Sagittula stellata E-37: one gene and its partner. The protein of the gene in region 1 binds, or shares a complex with, the protein of each later gene. Links are inferred from orthologs where the notes say so. Each region holds a gene or a part of one and is shown on either strand. Other genes may lie near its edges. The genes, in order: trxB and trxA.

Region 1 (8,085 bases):
GAAGCCGGAGACGCCGAGGAAGCTCTCGATCTCGGTGTTGCCCCACATGTAGTTTGCATTCGCCGTCAGGCCCGCGGCGCGGCGCTCGGCCTCGTAGGAGGTGCCGCCGATGTCGTAGTCGGGCCGAGCAAAAAGGGCGTAGCCGGTGATCTCGTAGGTGTCGGAGAGCCGGGTCTTGAAGTAGGGGCCGAACGACAGCGCGTCGGTTTCCACGTCGACGCCGGCGATGTCCAGGTCCGCGCGCCCCGACGAAAGGAACAGGCCCAGCCGGGTGCCTGCGCCCACCTCGAAATCGGCGCCGAGGGTGAATTCGTAGGACCGTCCGTCGACATCGCCGCTGTAGTTGCGCCCCTGAAGCGACGCCCAGGCCTGCATCGGGGACGAGGTGCCGCCGCTGGACAGGAACAGGCCTCGGGTCGACAGGTTCGGGCCGTTGCCGGTGATGGCGTTGTTGATCGCGTTGCCCACCGCGGTCGCCGATCCGCCGGCCGCCACGGTGGAGCCTGCGCCCTGCGCCGCGGCAGGCAGCCCGCCCCCGGTCGGGGAACCGCTGTTCGTCGTGGTCCCGCCGCCCGAGCCGGAGCCGCCTGTGCCCGGACCCGTGGTCGCGGCGGTGCAGGAGTATGTCGCCGTGCCGGACTTGCCCGTGCCAGGCCCGCTCTGGCCAGTGGCGAGGAAGTAGTAATTGTCGGTCGCGGGGGCGGTGTAGGTATAGCCGTTGCAGGTCGCGACGGAGTTGCAGAGCACCTGGCCCTTCACCTCGATCTTGAAGAACTGGAAGTCGCCGGCGACGGTAAAGGTGGCGTCCTCGCCACTCAGCAGGCCACCGGGAAGCCCGTAGGATTGCGACCCGCCGTAGTTGTAATCGACGGAGTAGAATTCGTTGTTGCAGCCGGCCGCAGCCGCACCCGCGTTCATGGCACCGATGGACAGGAAGGCAGCGGCGCAGGCGGTTAGTCGACTCAGAAGTCTCATTTCGATCCCCGGAACACGTGCGAGCCGGCGGTGCCGGTGGTTGCAGGCCTTCCAGAAGAATATCCGTCCCGACGGTAAATGCAACGTAAACGCATATCCGGTTTGCGCCTGGCGCATAGATTCCCGAGAGGCGTGATGCGGCGGCCACAAGTTTTTGTGCCACCTCGGGCGGGAGCGCCAGATGTGGAAAGGCCGGGGACGTGCCCCGGGCTTCCGCGTTCGGTCTGGACGTTGCGGATCAGGAACCCGCGATCAGGCCCATCGATTCCAGCTTCAGGATGACCTGGTGCGCGCAGTTGTCGACTTCGACATTCTCGGTCTCGACGCGCAGTTCGGGGGTCTGCGGCTCTTCGTAGGGGTCGGAGATGCCGGTGAACTCCTTGATCTTGCCTTCGCGCGCCAACTTGTAGAGACCCTTGCGGTCACGCTTTTCGCATTCCTCGATCGAGGTCGCGACGTGCACTTCGCAGAAGGCGCCGTATTCCTCGATCATCTCGCGGACGGCGCGGCGGGTCGCGGTGTAGGGCGCGATGGGCGCGCAGATCGCGATGCCGCCGTTCTTGGTGATCTCGGACGCGACGTAGCCGATCCGCTTGATGTTGATGTCGCGGTGCTCTTTCGAGAAGCCCAGTTCGGACGACAGGTGCTTGCGCACGACGTCACCGTCGAGCAGCGTCACCGGACGGCCGCCCATCTCCATCAGCTTGACCATGAGCGCGTTGGCGATGGTCGATTTGCCGGAGCCGGAGAAGCCGGTGAAGAACACGGTGAAGCCCTGCTTGGAGCGCGGCGGCTTCGTGCGGCGCAGTTCCTTCACAACCTCGGGGAAGGAGAACCATTCCGGGATCTCCAGGCCCTCGGCCAGACGGCGGCGCAGTTCGGTGCCCGAGATGTTGAGGATGGTGACGTTGTCCTTGTCCTCGATCTCGTCGGCGGGCTCGTACTGGGCGCGTTCCTGCACGTAGACCATGTGCTTGAAGTCGACCATTTCGCAGCCGATTTCCGCCTGATGCGTGCGGAACAGCTCTTGTGCGTCGTAGGGGCCGTAGAAGTCCTCACCTGCAGAGTTCTTGCCCGGGCCGGCGTGGTCGCGGCCGACGATCATGTGCGTGCAGCCGTGGTTCTTGCGGATCAGGCCGTGCCAGACGGCTTCGCGCGGACCGGCCATGCGCATGGCGAGGTTCAGCAGCGACATGGTGGTGGTGGAGGCCGGGTACTTGTCCAGAACCGCCTCGTAGCAACGCACGCGGGTGAAGTGGTCCACGTCGCCCGGCTTGGTCAGGCCGACGACCGGGTGGATCAGCAGGTTGGCCTGCGCTTCCTTGGCGGCGCGGAAGGTCAGTTCCTGGTGGGCGCGGTGCAGCGGGTTGCGGGTCTGGAACGCGACGATCTTGCGCCAGCCGAGCTTGCGGAAGTAGGAGCGCAGCTCGTTCGGCGTGTCGCGACGGGCGCGGAAGTCGTAGTGCACCGGCTGCTGGATGCCGGTCACCGGACCGCCGAGGTAGACCTTGCCGGCGGTGTTGTGCAGGTAGTTGACCGCCGGGTGGGCGAGGTCGTCTGCGCCAAAGACGTTCTCGGCCTCTTTCGCCTTGTTCGGGATGTACTTGTCGGTGACCGTCATGGTGGCGAGGATCACGCCCTCCTGGTCACGCAGCGCGATGTCCTGGCCTTCCTCGACCTTGGCGGCAAAGTCTTCTGACACGTCCAGTGTGATCGGCATCGGCCAGAGCTGGCCGTCGGCCATGCGCATGTTCTCGACGACGCCGTTGTAGTCGTCCTCGCCCAGGAAGCCTTTGAGCGGGTAGAAACCGCCGTTCATCAGCAGTTCGAGGTCGCAGACCTGGCGGGGCGTCAGATCGTGCGAGGTCAGTTCGGCCGCTTCGGTCTTCAGCTTCAGGGAACTCTCGTAGGAGACGTAGAGCTCCGGGATGGGGGCAAGGTTGGATTGCATCAGATTGCTCCTGTATTTGATGGGGACGAAGTCGCTGGCAGAGCCGGTGAGCTCGGCGTACAGCGCCGCGTATTCGGTGAATTTCCGTGCGAGGAAGGCGTCGATCAGCCGGTTCTTGACCGACGTGCCCTCGGGTGTCAGCGCATAGGCGAAGCGCTGGCGCCGATCCGGCCCGGGCCGGTTGCTGACCACGATCAGGCCCGCGTTCTGGGCCGCCCTGAGCTGGCTGTTCAGCGTGCCGAGAGATACGCCGAGCGCTTCTGCCGTGACCCGTTGCGAGGCCTCCGGTGCCTGTTCGAGCTGCCGCAGCAGACGGAAGAGCTGATCGTCTTCCCTAAGCGTCGAAGAGGCAGAAAGCGAGGGCATGAAAGCGGCGACTCAAAGTGTGTTCAGTGCTGAACGCATCGCACCATTTCGCACCTGCAGCAAACCCCAAATGCCGCCGTGGGAGGTTTTTCGCCTATGCTCGGGGAGTGGCGTGGCCGATAAGCCACGTTATTGGGCTTTCGCCTCAGTTGTCTCCGCGTCCGGGGAGGGCGCGCATGGCCTGAGACATGCCATCGCCCGGCCATTCCGGATGGGCGCGGGCGGCGTCCTTCCAGGCGGCCTTGAACCTGCGCACCATCCCGAGGCCGACGACCACGGGGATATGCGCCAGTTCCCAGTGGAACCCGTTGATCGGATCGTCGAAGAAAACGCCGTAGTAGCCGGGCGCATAGATTGCGTATTCGGCGGGCGTCTCGGTCACCGGTATGGCGTTGGGGACAAGGAAATCGCGGTGAAAATCGTCGATCTCGCGCCGGTTCCTGGCCCAGAGCGCTATGTGGTGCAGGCCCGTGGCGCGGGCGGCGTGGTCCAGCTTGCCGCCCGATTGCGCGGGCTGGATGCCGATGTAGGAATGCGGCGCCGGAAACCGCGCCATGTAATAGGTGGAGCGGTAGCCGACATCCATCGTCCAGAAGCTCTTGTAGCCCAACCAGCCGAACAGCTTGTCGTAGAAATCCACGGAGGTCTCGTAGTCGAGGACGGAAAGCTCGATGTGATTGACGCCGCGCCAGCGCATGCCCTGTATCCTTCTTTCTCCGGTCCCGCCTTGCGGGGCGTGGTTAACCGGGGCGGATGACGGTCAAGCGACAGTGCGGCACACGCGTGCCTTCAGTCTTCGCCGTCCCCCATGAGGCCCCAGCCATCGGGGGTGAAGCCGTGGTCCAGTGCGATGCGCGTGGCCACTTCCTCGCCCAGCCAGATGCCGTCGGCCGAGATCATCTGGTCGGGCAGGGTGGCGACGAGGTAGCGGCCTTCCTCGTCGTCCTCAACCCAGTCGCACTCGAAACCTTCGTTCGATAGCGCCTCGGCCAATGGGCGCCAGTCCGCATTGGCCTCGGGGACCAGGAAGTAGTCCACGTCGGTGAATTCCGGCAGGCCCGGGCCGTCGCGCAGTTCGGCATAGGTGGCCCGGGTCTCGGCCCGCTGGGCGGCGAAGTCGTGGCTCATCAGTGTCCCGCTTCGACCGGCACGCCATAACCCATCGGTTCGACCGTGTCCTTGCCCTCGTCGAGGTCCTGCTCGGACAGCCAACGCTCGGCCTCCAGCGCGGCCATGCAGCCCATTCCGGCCGACGTCACCGCCTGACGGTACTTGTGGTCGGTCAGGTCGCCCGCAGCGAAAACGCCGGGGATCGAGGTCTCGGTGCTGTCGGGTTTGGTCTTCACGTAGCCGCCCATGTGCGTTTCCAGCACGTCCTTCACCAGCTCGGATGCCGGCGCGTGGCCAATGGCGACGAAAACGCCGGCGCAGGGAATTTCGGAGATTTCGCCGGTGTTCACGTTCTTCACCTTCACGCCGGTGACGCCCTTGGGCATGTCGGTGCCCATGACCTCTTCGAGCTGATGGAACCAGAGCGGGTGGATCTTCGGGTTCTTCAGCAGGCGGTCCTGCAGGATCTTTTCGGCGCGCAGTTCGTCGCGGCGGTGGATCAACGTGACCTTGGAGGCGAAGTTGGTCAGGAACAGGGCCTCTTCGACCGCGGTGTTGCCGCCGCCGATCACCACGATTTCCTGCCCGCGGTAGAAAAAGCCGTCACAGGTCGCGCAGGCCGAGACGCCGAAGCCCTTGAACGCCTCTTCGGAGGGCATCCCCAGCCACTTCGCCCGAGCGCCGGTGGCCAGGATGATGCTGTCGGCGGTGTAGGTCTTGCCGCTGTCGCCGTGTGCCACGAAGGGACGGACGTCGAAGTCGATTTTCGTGATGATGTCGCCGATGATCTCGGTGCCCATGGCGCGTGCGTGCGCTTCCATGTTGACCATCAGGTCTGGGCCCTGGATCTCGGTGTTGCCGGGCCAGTTCTCGACCTCGGTGGTGGTGGTCAACTGACCGCCGGGTTCCAGCCCCTGCACGAGGATCGGCTCAAGCATGGCGCGGGAGGCATAGACACCGGCGGTGTATCCGGCCGGGCCGGAGCCGATGATCAGGACCTTGGTGTGGCGGGTTTGGGACGTCTCTGCCATGGGGCCGCTCCATACGTTCAGGATGGGCCTTGCATATAGTGACCGGGGCGACAGGTGCAATGCGTCAGGATTGAGCGAACATGGGTTAAGAATATTGCGCTTTTGCGAAATATTATTGCGCGCAGCACGGGGGCTGGTATAACAAACGCGAAAACTGGCAGGGGAAGATGCATGCCGACGCATCGGCTTGATCCTATTGATCGCAAGATTCTGTCCGAACTGCAAACGGATGGGCGCATGACGAACGTAGAGCTGGCGCGGCGCGTGGGTATTTCCGCGCCGCCCTGCCTGCGCAGGGTGCGTGTTCTGGAAGAGCAGGGCTACATACAGGGCTACCACGCGGACGTGGACGCCCGGGCACTGGGGTTCGAGGTGCAGGTGTTCGTTATGGTCGGGTTGCAAAGCCAGGCGGAGTCCGACCTTTCGGCTTTCGAGGCGCGGTGCCGCGACTGGCCGCTGGTGCGGGAGTGCCACATGCTGAACGGCGAGGTGGACTTCATCCTGAAGTGCGTGGCGCCGGACCTGTCGACCTTTCAGAGTTTCCTGACCGGCGACCTGCTGACGGCGCCGAACGTGGCCAGCGTGAAGACTTCGCTGGTGATCCGGGGCGCTAAGGACGAGCCGGGTGTACCGTTCGACGTGCTGGAAGAGCGGCTGAGCCGCACTGCCTGACACAGGTCGTACAGGGTGGCGCAAAGCCCCACCCTGCAGGATGTCTCGACGGTTCGTAGGGCGGGGCTATGCGCCGCCTGCCCTTCGGGGCGGACCGGGCGCAACGCTCGGCTCGGTCAGGTGTTGATCAGCCCCTCGATGACCTCTCGGGCGGTGCGCGTCGCGCAGGTTTCCCCGAAGTCTCCGAGCGTCTCGAAGTTCGGGAACATTGACATGAACAGCGCACGGGTCTTTTCGCCAAGCTGCTGGCTGGCGGAATTGCCGGGGTGGAATGTCTCGACCTCCACACCGCCGACCTTGAGCGTCGTGTGGCGCCGGACCATTAGGTGATAAAGCTGCACCGTGCCCGCGGGGCTGATCTGCAGGAAGCGGTCGCCGTCCGTGTATTCCTCGACACGGGCGAGCACGGCGGCCTGCCCTAGAAGGGTCTTCAGCCGAGCGTGGCGCACGACCATGCGCGCCGCCGGCCCGAACAGCAGGTCCATCGGTGGGTTGCCGAACCCCATGGCGTCGGCGGTCACGCGTGTCAGGTGCGTGAGCGAGGTGTCCTCCGTGCGGCGCCCCGGCACGTAGGTGGTGGAGCCGATCCAGGTGATGGGTTCGGCGCCAAGCGCGGTCTGGATGTAGTCGCCGGGCACGAGGTCCTCGATCGCGACGGGTCCGCGCACGGTGTCGATCAGCGTGCCGCGTGCAAAGGCCGAGGCGCATTCCTCGAAGAAAGGGGTCGCAGGGGCGACGTGCTGGGTGAAATCGACCGTCAGATCGGGCCGCAACACGGCGACCTCGAACTTGCGCATAAGAGCGCCTGTGCGGCGGGGCCGCGCATCCGCGTCGTGGCCCGGATAGATTGTGGCTGTGCCGGCGTAGGTTGCGGGAGAAAACCCGCGGTGGAGACTGGACATGTGATCACCCCTTAAAAGGTCGGTCACAACCGTGTTGGCCCCCACCAACAACGACAGAAGGACGTCAGGTTTCGCGTCTTCGCTGGAGCAGATAAACCCGATTTCATCCAGCCGGTCAAAGATAGTGGGCTCTTCCCGCCCAAAGCGTTTCCAATCCTTCGGTGAGGTGAGGATTGTTGGCGCGGGGCGAACGGTTTTGCCACAAATGGCCCGATGTGGCTCCGAATGGCGCGGCTCCGAATCGTGTGGGGGTTGCCTGCCCGGAGTCATGGAACGGGTCCGCGCCGTGTCACGGCCCCCCGGAACGCGGAAAGGGCGGGGAAATCCCCGCCCTGTTCCGAACTGACCTACATCCGTGCGCGCCCCGGGCGCGTGCCCCTCCGCGTGGCTCAGGCGCGCTTCAGGGTCGGTTCCGCGGACTTGCGGTTTGCGATCATCGCGGCACGTGGGGCGCCGCGTTCCCACGGCATGCGCGTGCCCTCGTTTGCCTTGGCGGTTTCGATGATCGACTTGATGAAGCGACGTTGTTTCATGATCCCGGCTCTTCTCGCTGACTGCTCTGTCGGGCGGCTTGTCCGCCTGTTCTCTGACATAGACTGTCGCGGTCAAATGGGGCGGACTTGTGACCGAGTTGGGATAATATCGCGAAACCGGCTGGCATTGTTTCCGAACGGGAAGCCGGACAGCCTTGTTCAGAGCCGGATGGCCGAGATCAATCGGCCGTAGTCGGCTTCGCCCGCGTGTGTCGCGCGGCGGTAGGAATAGAACCGGTCCGGGTCGGCATAGGTACAATGGCGCGTCCACTCCGCCTCCACCCCGGCGCTGCGCAGGCGGTGAAGCCCGTAGGCCGGCAGGTCGAACATCATGCGGTCGCCGGTGCCGTTGGCGAAGAAACGGGTGTTGCCGGGGTCTTCCGCCATGAAGTCGTCCAGGAACTCCGGCCCGACTTCGTAGGCGCCCTGGCTGATGGACGGCCCGATCACGGCCCGGATGCTGTCGCGTTCCGCGCCGAGCGCTTCCATCGCCTCGATCGTGGACTCCAGCACGCCCCCCAGCGCCCCGCGCCAGCCCGCGTGAG
Region 2 (8,086 bases), 3.8 Mb from region 1 along the record:
TATTTCGCGCGCGGACTCGGTCTCAGCACCGACCCGGCCGAGGCAGGGCGCCAGCTTGCCGGTGGCGAGGTTGTCGAACGCCATATCGGCACCGTGAACGGCCAAGTCTTCCTGAACAACGCCAGTGTCGGGATCTACCCGTCGATCCTGAAGGTGCGCGAAAGCGTCTATCGCCGCTGGGGGCGCAGGCGGATCATGGCGCACTGGTCGGTGGTAAAGACCTTCGCCCGCTTTAGGAAGCCGATGCGGGTGAAACTGGAAGTGGACGGAGACGGCGGGAGATACCGGACCGCATTGGTGTTCGTCGCACGCTCGTCATTCCAGCTCGAACGGTTCGGGCTGGAGGGCACCGACATCATCCGCGAAGGCGGCTTCGCGGTTCTTCTGGTGAACGCCCGCACCCGTCTGGAGCTTTTCCGCCGCATCACGCGTCTGGCGCTTGGCACGGTCGAGGAGGGGGTCGATTATGATCTATTCCCCGGAGAGCGGATCAAGCTTGAGGTTGAGGGCAAGCGCCGCGTGTTGCTTGCTTACGACGGGGAGAAGAAGCGCATGAGCGCGCCGCTGGAGTTCGGCATGTCCGAGCGCCCGCTGCGTCTGCTCATCCCGGGGAAGGCCGAATGAGGCGCGTCCTGCATCTTTCCGACCTGCACTACGGCAAGGACCGCGCCAATCTCGAAGCGCCGCTTCTGGAAACGGTGGATCGGCTTGCACCCGATCTTGTCGCCATTTCCGGTGACTTCACACAGCGTGCCCGCGTGTCCCAGTTCGACCGGGCGCAGGCCTTTCTCGACAAGCTGACCGTCCCGTGGATCGCAGTCCCCGGTAATCACGACACGCCGCTCGACGAGTTCTGGATCCGGTTGCTGACCCCGTGGAAACGCTATCGGTCCGCCGTGTCCGGCGATCTGGAACCGGTCTATCAGGACGACGCGATGACACTGGTTGGGGTGAACACCGTGAACCGGTTTTCCTGGCAGCGGGGCCGGCTGTCGGAAAAGCGGATCAAGCGTGCCTGTCAACAGTTTTCCGACGCGCCCGACCGGGCCCGTATCGTCATGCTGCACCATCCGCTTCAACACGGGCCGGAGGTCGACAAGCGGTTGATGCGGGGCGCAGGGCGCGCGCTGAAGGCTTTTGCAGAAAGCGGCGCACAGGTGGTCTTGTCCGGGCACCTGCACAACACGGTCATCGCGCCCTTCCGCGCCTGGCCGCAGCTTCTATTCGTCCAGGCGGGCACCAGCCTTTCCAGCCGGATGCGCGGCGAAGTGAACACTTTCAACCTGTTGGAGGTCGACGCCCGCAGCGTCACGGTCGAAAGCTGGGGTGCCGAGGACCTGACCTTCGCGCCTGTGTCCCGTGCCCACTTCGTCCGGACGGACGGTCAGTGGGAGCGCCGCGACGACGCTTCAGCCATTGCGCCTGCGGCCCCCATCCGCAGCGCAGGCGCAGCCCGGTAACGCCTTTTCCTTGGTCCGCTTGCCGGTCCGACTTAGGCTGGCCCGGGGATGTACGGGGAATCATAAAATGAAAACTGTCTGGATGGCCTTGGGGCTGGTTGCGCTTTGCGGATCTGCTGCCGCGCAGAGTGCCTGCGACTGGGGCAACATGCGGTCCGAGGGCTCTGACGAGAACCGCGAACTGGTGGTGACGAACGCGGTGGGGGACCGCAGCGCGCGTCTCTACTGGATCGACTTCGACGGCAAACCGGTCTTCTACGCCGAGATCCCGCCGAACGGTCGCCATGTGCAGCAGACCCTTCGGCGGCATGTCTGGATTGCCGAGAACAGCTATGGCTATTGCGATGTGATCTTCACTGTCGAGAACAACGTCGAGATCGTCATCCGCTGACAGAACGCGATGCGTCAGCCCAGTGTTTCGACAGTGAGGTTCCCGTTGGTGTAGACGCAGATGTCTGCGGCGATGGCCATGGCCTCACGCGCGACGGTTTCGGCGTCCTTGTCGGTGTCCATCATCGCCCGTGCCGCGGCCAGGGCATAGTTGCCGCCCGACCCGATGGCGGCCACGTCGTGTTCGGGTTCCAGAACGTCGCCGGCACCTGTAATGACGAACAGGTCCGTGCCGTCGGTGACGATCAGCATGGCCTCCAGCTTTGACAGGTACTTGTCGGTCCGCCAGTCCTTCGCCAGATCGACGGATGCGCGTTGAAGCTGACCCGGCGTTTCCTCCAGTTTCTTTTCCAGCCGTTCGAGCAGGGTGAAGGCATCGGCGGTGGATCCGGCGAAACCGGCCACCACGTCCTTGCCGCCGGGGGAAAGGCGACGCACCTTGCGCGCGGTGCCCTTGATGACCGTCTGGCCAAGCGAAACCTGCCCGTCACCTGCGACGACGACCTTGCCGTCCTTGCGGACGCCGATGATTGTGGTGCCGTGCCAGCCGGGGAATTCGTTGCTCATGAAGGCCTCCTTTGATTGGCCTCCATATGGTCTTCATCGAAAGCCCCGGCAAGGGGTGCGGGGCGCTCGTCACGGCGCCCCAGCAAGCGCGAGACCGTTCAGGCGACTTCGGTCTCGACTTCGATGTTGCCCTTCGTCGCGTTGGAATACGGGCAGATGAAGTGACCGCGCTCGGCGATTTTCTCGGCCACGTCCTTCTCCACGCCCGGCATGGACACGACCAGCTTCACCTTCAGGCCAAAGCCGCCGTCAGAGCGGGGGCCAATGCCCACATGCGCGTTCACGGTGGCATCGTCCGGCACGGTGCCCAGCTTCTCGCTTTGTGCCGCGAACCGCATCGCGCCGAGGTAGCAGGCCGCGTAGCCGAGGGCGAAAAGCTCTTCGGGGTTGTGACCCGCGCCTGAGCCACCGAGCTCTTTCGGGCTGGTCATGGTGACGGTCAGCATCCCGGACTTGAGGGCGGCGATACCGTTGCGGCCGCCACCTGTGGCGTGGCCTTCGGTCCAGTACTTCGTATCGACGGTCATTCTTGATTCCTTTCAATCGCGCGCGATTATATCGTGCACGATATATATGATCGAGATGAGTCTCTGTCAATCGCTTGCCAATGTATCGCGCGCGACTTAATTTCAGGGTATGACACTCGCCCCTCAGGACATGTTCTGTTTCGCGCTCTATTCCGCGACACACGCCATGCAGCAGGCCTATCGCCCGCTTCTGGAGGAGATCGGTCTGACCTATCCCCAATACCTTGTGATGAGTGCGCTCTGGACCGCCGACAAGCCGCTGAGCGTCAGCGGCATCGGGCGTCAGGTCCAGCTTGAATCGAGCACCCTGACGCCTTTGCTGAAACGTCTCGAAACGGCTGGACACATCGTGCGTCGCCGCAATCCGGAGGACGAACGCCAGTTGCAGGTCGACCTGACCGACGAGGGACGTGCGCTTCAGGCACGTGCCGCACATATCCCGGCCTGCATTCTCGAAAAGACGGGGCTGGACATAGAGACGCTTCGGAGGCTCCAGGGCGAGATACGGGACCTGACACACCACCTCCGCACCGGGACCGAGGACGCCTGACCCTCAGCCCCGGCTCCCGCGCCTTTTCCAAACTCCGTAGGCGAAGGGGACAGTGGCGCAGGCCACCAAGAACAACGCGATCAGGACGAACTTTATCAGGAGCGACATCTCGAACCCTTCGTCTATACGAACCGTTTGCGGGTCGTCGGAGAGGAAGGTGACGGGAACGACCTGTCCCGGCTGAACGGTCCGGTAGAACCCGTAGGACACCTCGGCGTCCGCCTCGACTTCGGTTCCGTCATGGTCGAAGCGAACCACGGCGTAATAATGGGTCACGTCTGGCTTTGGATGGCTTTGCGAGAAACTGCGGGTGTAGCGCCCGGCAAGGGTGGCTTCGGTCCTGATCCCGTCCGCTTCGAAAGCCACCCCGCGGTCGACGGAGGTCCAGAGGATCGCGCCCAGAACAAGGGCGAGGACCGGCACCGCGAACAGCAATTCCCACGGCCGCTTCACCTGGCTCATGTCTCCGCGGCGCCTCGGTGTTCTGCCCGTGCCGTGCGGATGGCATGGACGCTCAGCGTAATTGCGGACAACAGGAGTAGCGGCCCGAGGATCAGCGCCCATGTTGCCGACGCCCGAAGGCGGCCGGGGTCGAGTAGGTATTCAGGCCCGTCGCTGCTGTCGAGAACACGCAGCGGCACACTCTGACCTTCGCTCAACGTGTTGAAGAAACGGCCCGAGACATCTTCGAGGTGCGGGCCGGTCGGGGTCGAGACGAAAACGCGGAAAGTGGTGCTGGTGGAGCCGCTCTGCTGCCGCTGCGACTTGTCCAGCCGCGTGACGGTGGCGTCGATGACTCGGGCGTCGGCGAACCGTGCGGCATCGCCCGACTGCCCGGTCCCCGCAAACAGCGCGGCGATCCCCGCCAACGCAAGGAATATGGCGAGCCCAACGCCGCGCTTGAAGGCGAGCCAGATCATCCGATCCCTCCGGTTTTCCCCGATGTTGACCGAAAACGACCGTTGCGCCAACGCTTTGACGTAAAAAAGGCCCCGCAAGGGGGCCTTTCACACCAGTCCGAAGCAGTGAAGATCAGATGGAATCTTCGATCCAGGACTTCAGCGCGGCCTTCGGGGCTGCGCCGGCACGGTTAGAAATCGGCGCGCCGTCCTTGAAGATGAACAGCGCCGGAATGCCGCGCACGCCCATGGCGGCGGCGGTGTTCGGGTTCTGGTCCACATCGACCTTGACGACCTTTACCTTGCCGTCGAACTCCTCGGACAGCTCTTCCAGGGCCGGGCCGATCTGCTTGCACGGACCGCACCATTCGGCCCAGAAGTCGACAACAACGGGAATGTCGGAATTCTTCACTTCGGCGTCGAAGGTCGTGTCGGATACGGCGACGGTGGCCATGGGAATCTCCTGTGGGTTGGGAGGCGGGCAGGGCAGCCCGGTCAGGTGGAGGAAAGTAGGCAGCGACTCAGGCAGCGTCAAGATGCTGTCGCGCGGGCGAGGGCTTGTGTCACAAGTTCGTGGGGGATCGGCATATAGTGGTTGGTGGCGGTCCACAACAGCCCGGTCTCGATCTCGCGATCCGGATAAAGTTGAGCGAGCGCGGCGTGATAGACCGCGACCTGCCGCAGAAGTCCGTCCGGCGTTTCCTCTGGCGTGGCAGGGGTCGTGCGGTTGGTCTTGTAGTCGATGGCGACAACCCGGCTATGCCCGACAAGCAGGCGATCGATGATGCCGTGGATGCGACCCAACGGTCCGAGGTCGGCGGTGATCGGCACCTCCGCCAGCGAGTCGGGCCCGAAAAAATCGGCGAAGTCCGCATTCTCAAGCACGCGCAGCGCCTCGTCCAAAATCTGGGGAAGTTGTTCGTGGATCAGGACCGTCTCCGTGTCGGAGGCGTATTGCTGCAGAAGGCTGTCGCCCGCATGGCGCCGGTCTTTTTCTGGCAGGGGGGCCAGCACTTCGAGGAAGCCATGCAACGCGGTGCCTCGGGCGGTCGCCACCTCTTCGGTGTCGCCCTCCGCCCCGCCCAACGCCTTGGCACCGCCGAGATCGGACGGAGAGCGCGTCTTCGGCAGCTCCTCGGGCGGAGATATGGGACGGAGCAGGTGCGCCGGCATCTCGACCGTCTGCCGCGTCAGGGGGTGCGGGTCCCTCATCTCCAGACCTGACCAGTCGGTGCCGAGAGTCAGGCCCTCACCGGACCCGAGGTCGCCGAACTCGAAGGCAGATGGCATCGCTCCGGAACCGATCATTCCGAGCCTGACCTTGTCGTACCATGCCTCCGGCTTGTCCGTGCCATCGCCTGCGGCGGCCACGATCAGCCATTTCTCGGCGCGGGTGAGGGCAACGTAAAGCAGGCGGTCGCGTTCCTGCGCCTCCTTCACCTTCGCGGCCTCGACGGCGGCCTGCTGACGCGGCGGCTGCGCGTCCGAGGTCTGTTTCCAGATCACGCCGTCCGGGTCCGACAAAAGCTCGGCCTTGATCGATGCATCGGGCGCCGCGCAGTCGGGCAGGATAACGATGGGCGCCTCAAGCCCCTTCGCGCCGTGCACCGTCATCACCCGCAGCGTCTCGCCCGCACTGTCGGGCGCCCGCTTGATCTGAAGATCGTCCGACTGCGCCCATTGCAGGAAGCCGGTCAGGGTCGGAACGGCCGTCTGTTCGTAGGCCAGCGCCTGCTGGAGAAGCGCGTTGATCCCATCTTCCGCCTCCTGCCCCAGGCGACCGATCAGCAGGCGGCGGCCCTTGTGGCGGGTCAGGATGCGTTCGATCAGGTCATAGGGGCGCAGGAAATCGGTCTGGCCGCGCAAGTCGTTTAGGACGGCAAGAACCGCCGGATGCGCCTCGCTGTCCCGAAGCGTCGGCCAGAGGTACTTCGTCGTGCGCCTGTGGGCGAGCGTGAAGAGGTCTTGCTCCGACAGACCGAACAGGGGCGAGCGGAGTGCGGTGGCCAGCGAAAGCGAGTCCTCCGGCGTTTCGAGGAAGGACAGAAGTGCGATGATGTCCCGCACCGCCAGTTCGGCCATGACCTTCAGCCGGTCGGCGCCTGCGATCGGCAGGTCCTCCTGCTTGCAAGCGCGAATGATCTCCTTGAACAGTTGGGAGCGCCGCCGCACCAGTATGAGGAAATCGCCCGCATGTACGGGCCGCGCATGGTAGGTGCCGGAGTGACCGTTTTCTTCGGGCAGGGGCGTCCCGGCGTCTATGGTCCGGCGAATGAAACGGGCGATACGCTGGGCGAGGATCACCGTGTGGTGCCGCGCGCCCTTGCGGTCCAACGGCTGGTGCCACGGTCCGTCCTCATCGTCCCGGGTCTTGTCTACGACGGGCCAGAGGTCGACCCGCCCCGGCATCCCCGACTTGAAGGCGCGGTGCTTCTGGTCCGCACTGAAGCCCGAGGCATCGGCACCTTCGAAGGTCTTGTCCACCACACGGAGGATCGGGTCGGCGGAGCGGAAACTGTACTCCAGGACCATGGCGTTCAGCGGCGCATCGGTGTTCATCAGCCGTTCGCGGAAGTGCTCGCGCATCCGGTCGAACTCTGACGGGTCGGCGCCCTGGAACGAATAGATCGACTGCTTCTTGTCGCCGACGACAAAGATCGTACGACGCGTTTCCCGCGCGCCCTCGCCCGACGTGAATTCGCGCGCCAGCCGTTCGATCACGTCCCACTGGACGGGGGAAGTGTCCTGCGCTTCGTCCACAAGGATGTGGTCGATGCCGCCGTCCAGCCGATAAAGCACCCAGTCCGCAACCCGTTCGTCGGACAGCAGGTCGCGCGCGCGCGTGATGAGGTCGTCGAAATCGAGCCAGCCGCGCCGCATCTTCGCCTCTTCATAAGCGGGCACGAAGCGTGCGGCGAAGGCGGTCAGCGCGATGTCGCGGTCGGCGGCGATCAGCGCTTTCTCCGTTTCCAGCGCCCCTTCGACGCGGGCCGCAAGCTGGTCGTAGGCCTCGCACAGTTCGGGGGCGTTCTTGCGGGTAGCCTTTGTCGGGAAGTTCTTTCGGATCGTGCCGGCCTGCGTCAGACAGATCTGTTTCAGCGTGCCAAGCGTGCGGGTGTCGCGGCCCCTGATCGATTGCAGCAAGGGCACCAGACCCTGTTCGGTCTTGCCGCCCGCCTTGAAATGCGGAACCAGCGCGGCGGCGAGATCCGTCTCGTTGCCAAGAAAGACCGAGGCCAGAAGGCTGTCTTCGCCGTCGTCCGGTTTCAGACCATAGGCGGCACGGATGGCGTCCGGCGCAGGTGGATCGACGAAGACGTCCCGCCGCGCGCTGAGGGCAGCCAACAGCTTGCCGGGATCGTCGCCAGAGACCCAGGGCGCGATACCTTCCAGCAATCCCCGATCCGGCCCGGAAGCGATCTGGTCGAGGATCTCGGCACGCAGCAATTCGGCGGCGCGGTCCTCCATTTCCTGAAACTGGGGGGAGACGCGCGCCTCCAGCGGGAAGCGGCGGAGCAGCGAGGCGCAGAAGCTATGGATCGTCTGGATGCGCAGCCCGCCCGGCGTCTCGATGGCGCGCGCAAAAAGGGTCCGCGCCTCCTGCAGGAATGCGTGGGAGGGCGCTGTCTCGACGCCCAACGCAGCCAACTCATCGCGCAGATCGGGTTCGGGCAGCATGGCCCAGGCCCCCAG

The links.
Region 2: the proteins of trxB (region 1) and trxA are in contact, whole or in part, in a crystal structure (PDB 1F6M), measured with the Escherichia coli proteins. The link is inferred for Sagittula stellata E-37 from one-to-one orthologs.

What each region holds. Positions count from the first base shown.
Region 1 is NZ_CP155729.1:4,274,998-4,283,082, reverse strand. Bases 3,427-6,289 are described here. They hold trxB (thioredoxin-disulfide reductase), read right to left. Parts: upstream 5,434-6,289; coding sequence 4,420-5,433; downstream 3,427-4,419. Other genes in these bases: ABFK29_RS20375 (Hint domain-containing protein), read right to left, coding at 6,222-6,289; ABFK29_RS20380 (Lrp/AsnC family transcriptional regulator), read left to right, coding at 5,605-6,105; ABFK29_RS20390 (ribonuclease E inhibitor RraB), read right to left, coding at 4,082-4,420; ABFK29_RS20395 (VOC family protein), read right to left, coding at 3,438-3,989. In the rest of the region: ABFK29_RS20405 (autotransporter domain-containing protein), read right to left, coding at 1-975; ABFK29_RS20400 (bifunctional sulfate adenylyltransferase/adenylylsulfate kinase), read right to left, coding at 1,214-3,292; more of ABFK29_RS20375, read right to left, coding at 6,290-7,007; ABFK29_RS20370 (hypothetical protein), read right to left, coding at 7,397-7,540; peptidoglycan editing factor PgeF, read right to left, coding at 7,700-8,085.
Region 2 is NZ_CP155729.1:443,184-451,269, forward strand. Bases 3,188-6,051 are described here. They hold trxA (thioredoxin), read right to left. Parts: upstream 4,848-6,051; coding sequence 4,527-4,847; downstream 3,188-4,526. Other genes in these bases: ABFK29_RS02180 (MarR family winged helix-turn-helix transcriptional regulator), read left to right, coding at 3,188-3,494; ABFK29_RS02185 (DUF3592 domain-containing protein), read right to left, coding at 3,498-3,956; ABFK29_RS02190 (hypothetical protein), read right to left, coding at 3,953-4,414; addA (double-strand break repair helicase AddA), read right to left, coding at 4,925-6,051. Outside these bases: ABFK29_RS02155 (diacylglycerol/lipid kinase family protein), read left to right, coding at 1-624; ABFK29_RS02160 (metallophosphoesterase family protein), read left to right, coding at 621-1,460; ABFK29_RS02165 (ATP-dependent protease peptidase subunit), read left to right, coding at 1,528-1,851; ATP-dependent protease subunit HslV, read right to left, coding at 1,866-2,417; ABFK29_RS02175 (organic hydroperoxide resistance protein), read right to left, coding at 2,516-2,944; more of ABFK29_RS02180, read left to right, coding at 3,054-3,187; more of addA, read right to left, coding at 6,052-8,086. UniProt on the Escherichia coli protein: Participates in various redox reactions through the reversible oxidation of its active center dithiol to a disulfide and catalyzes dithiol-disulfide exchange reactions.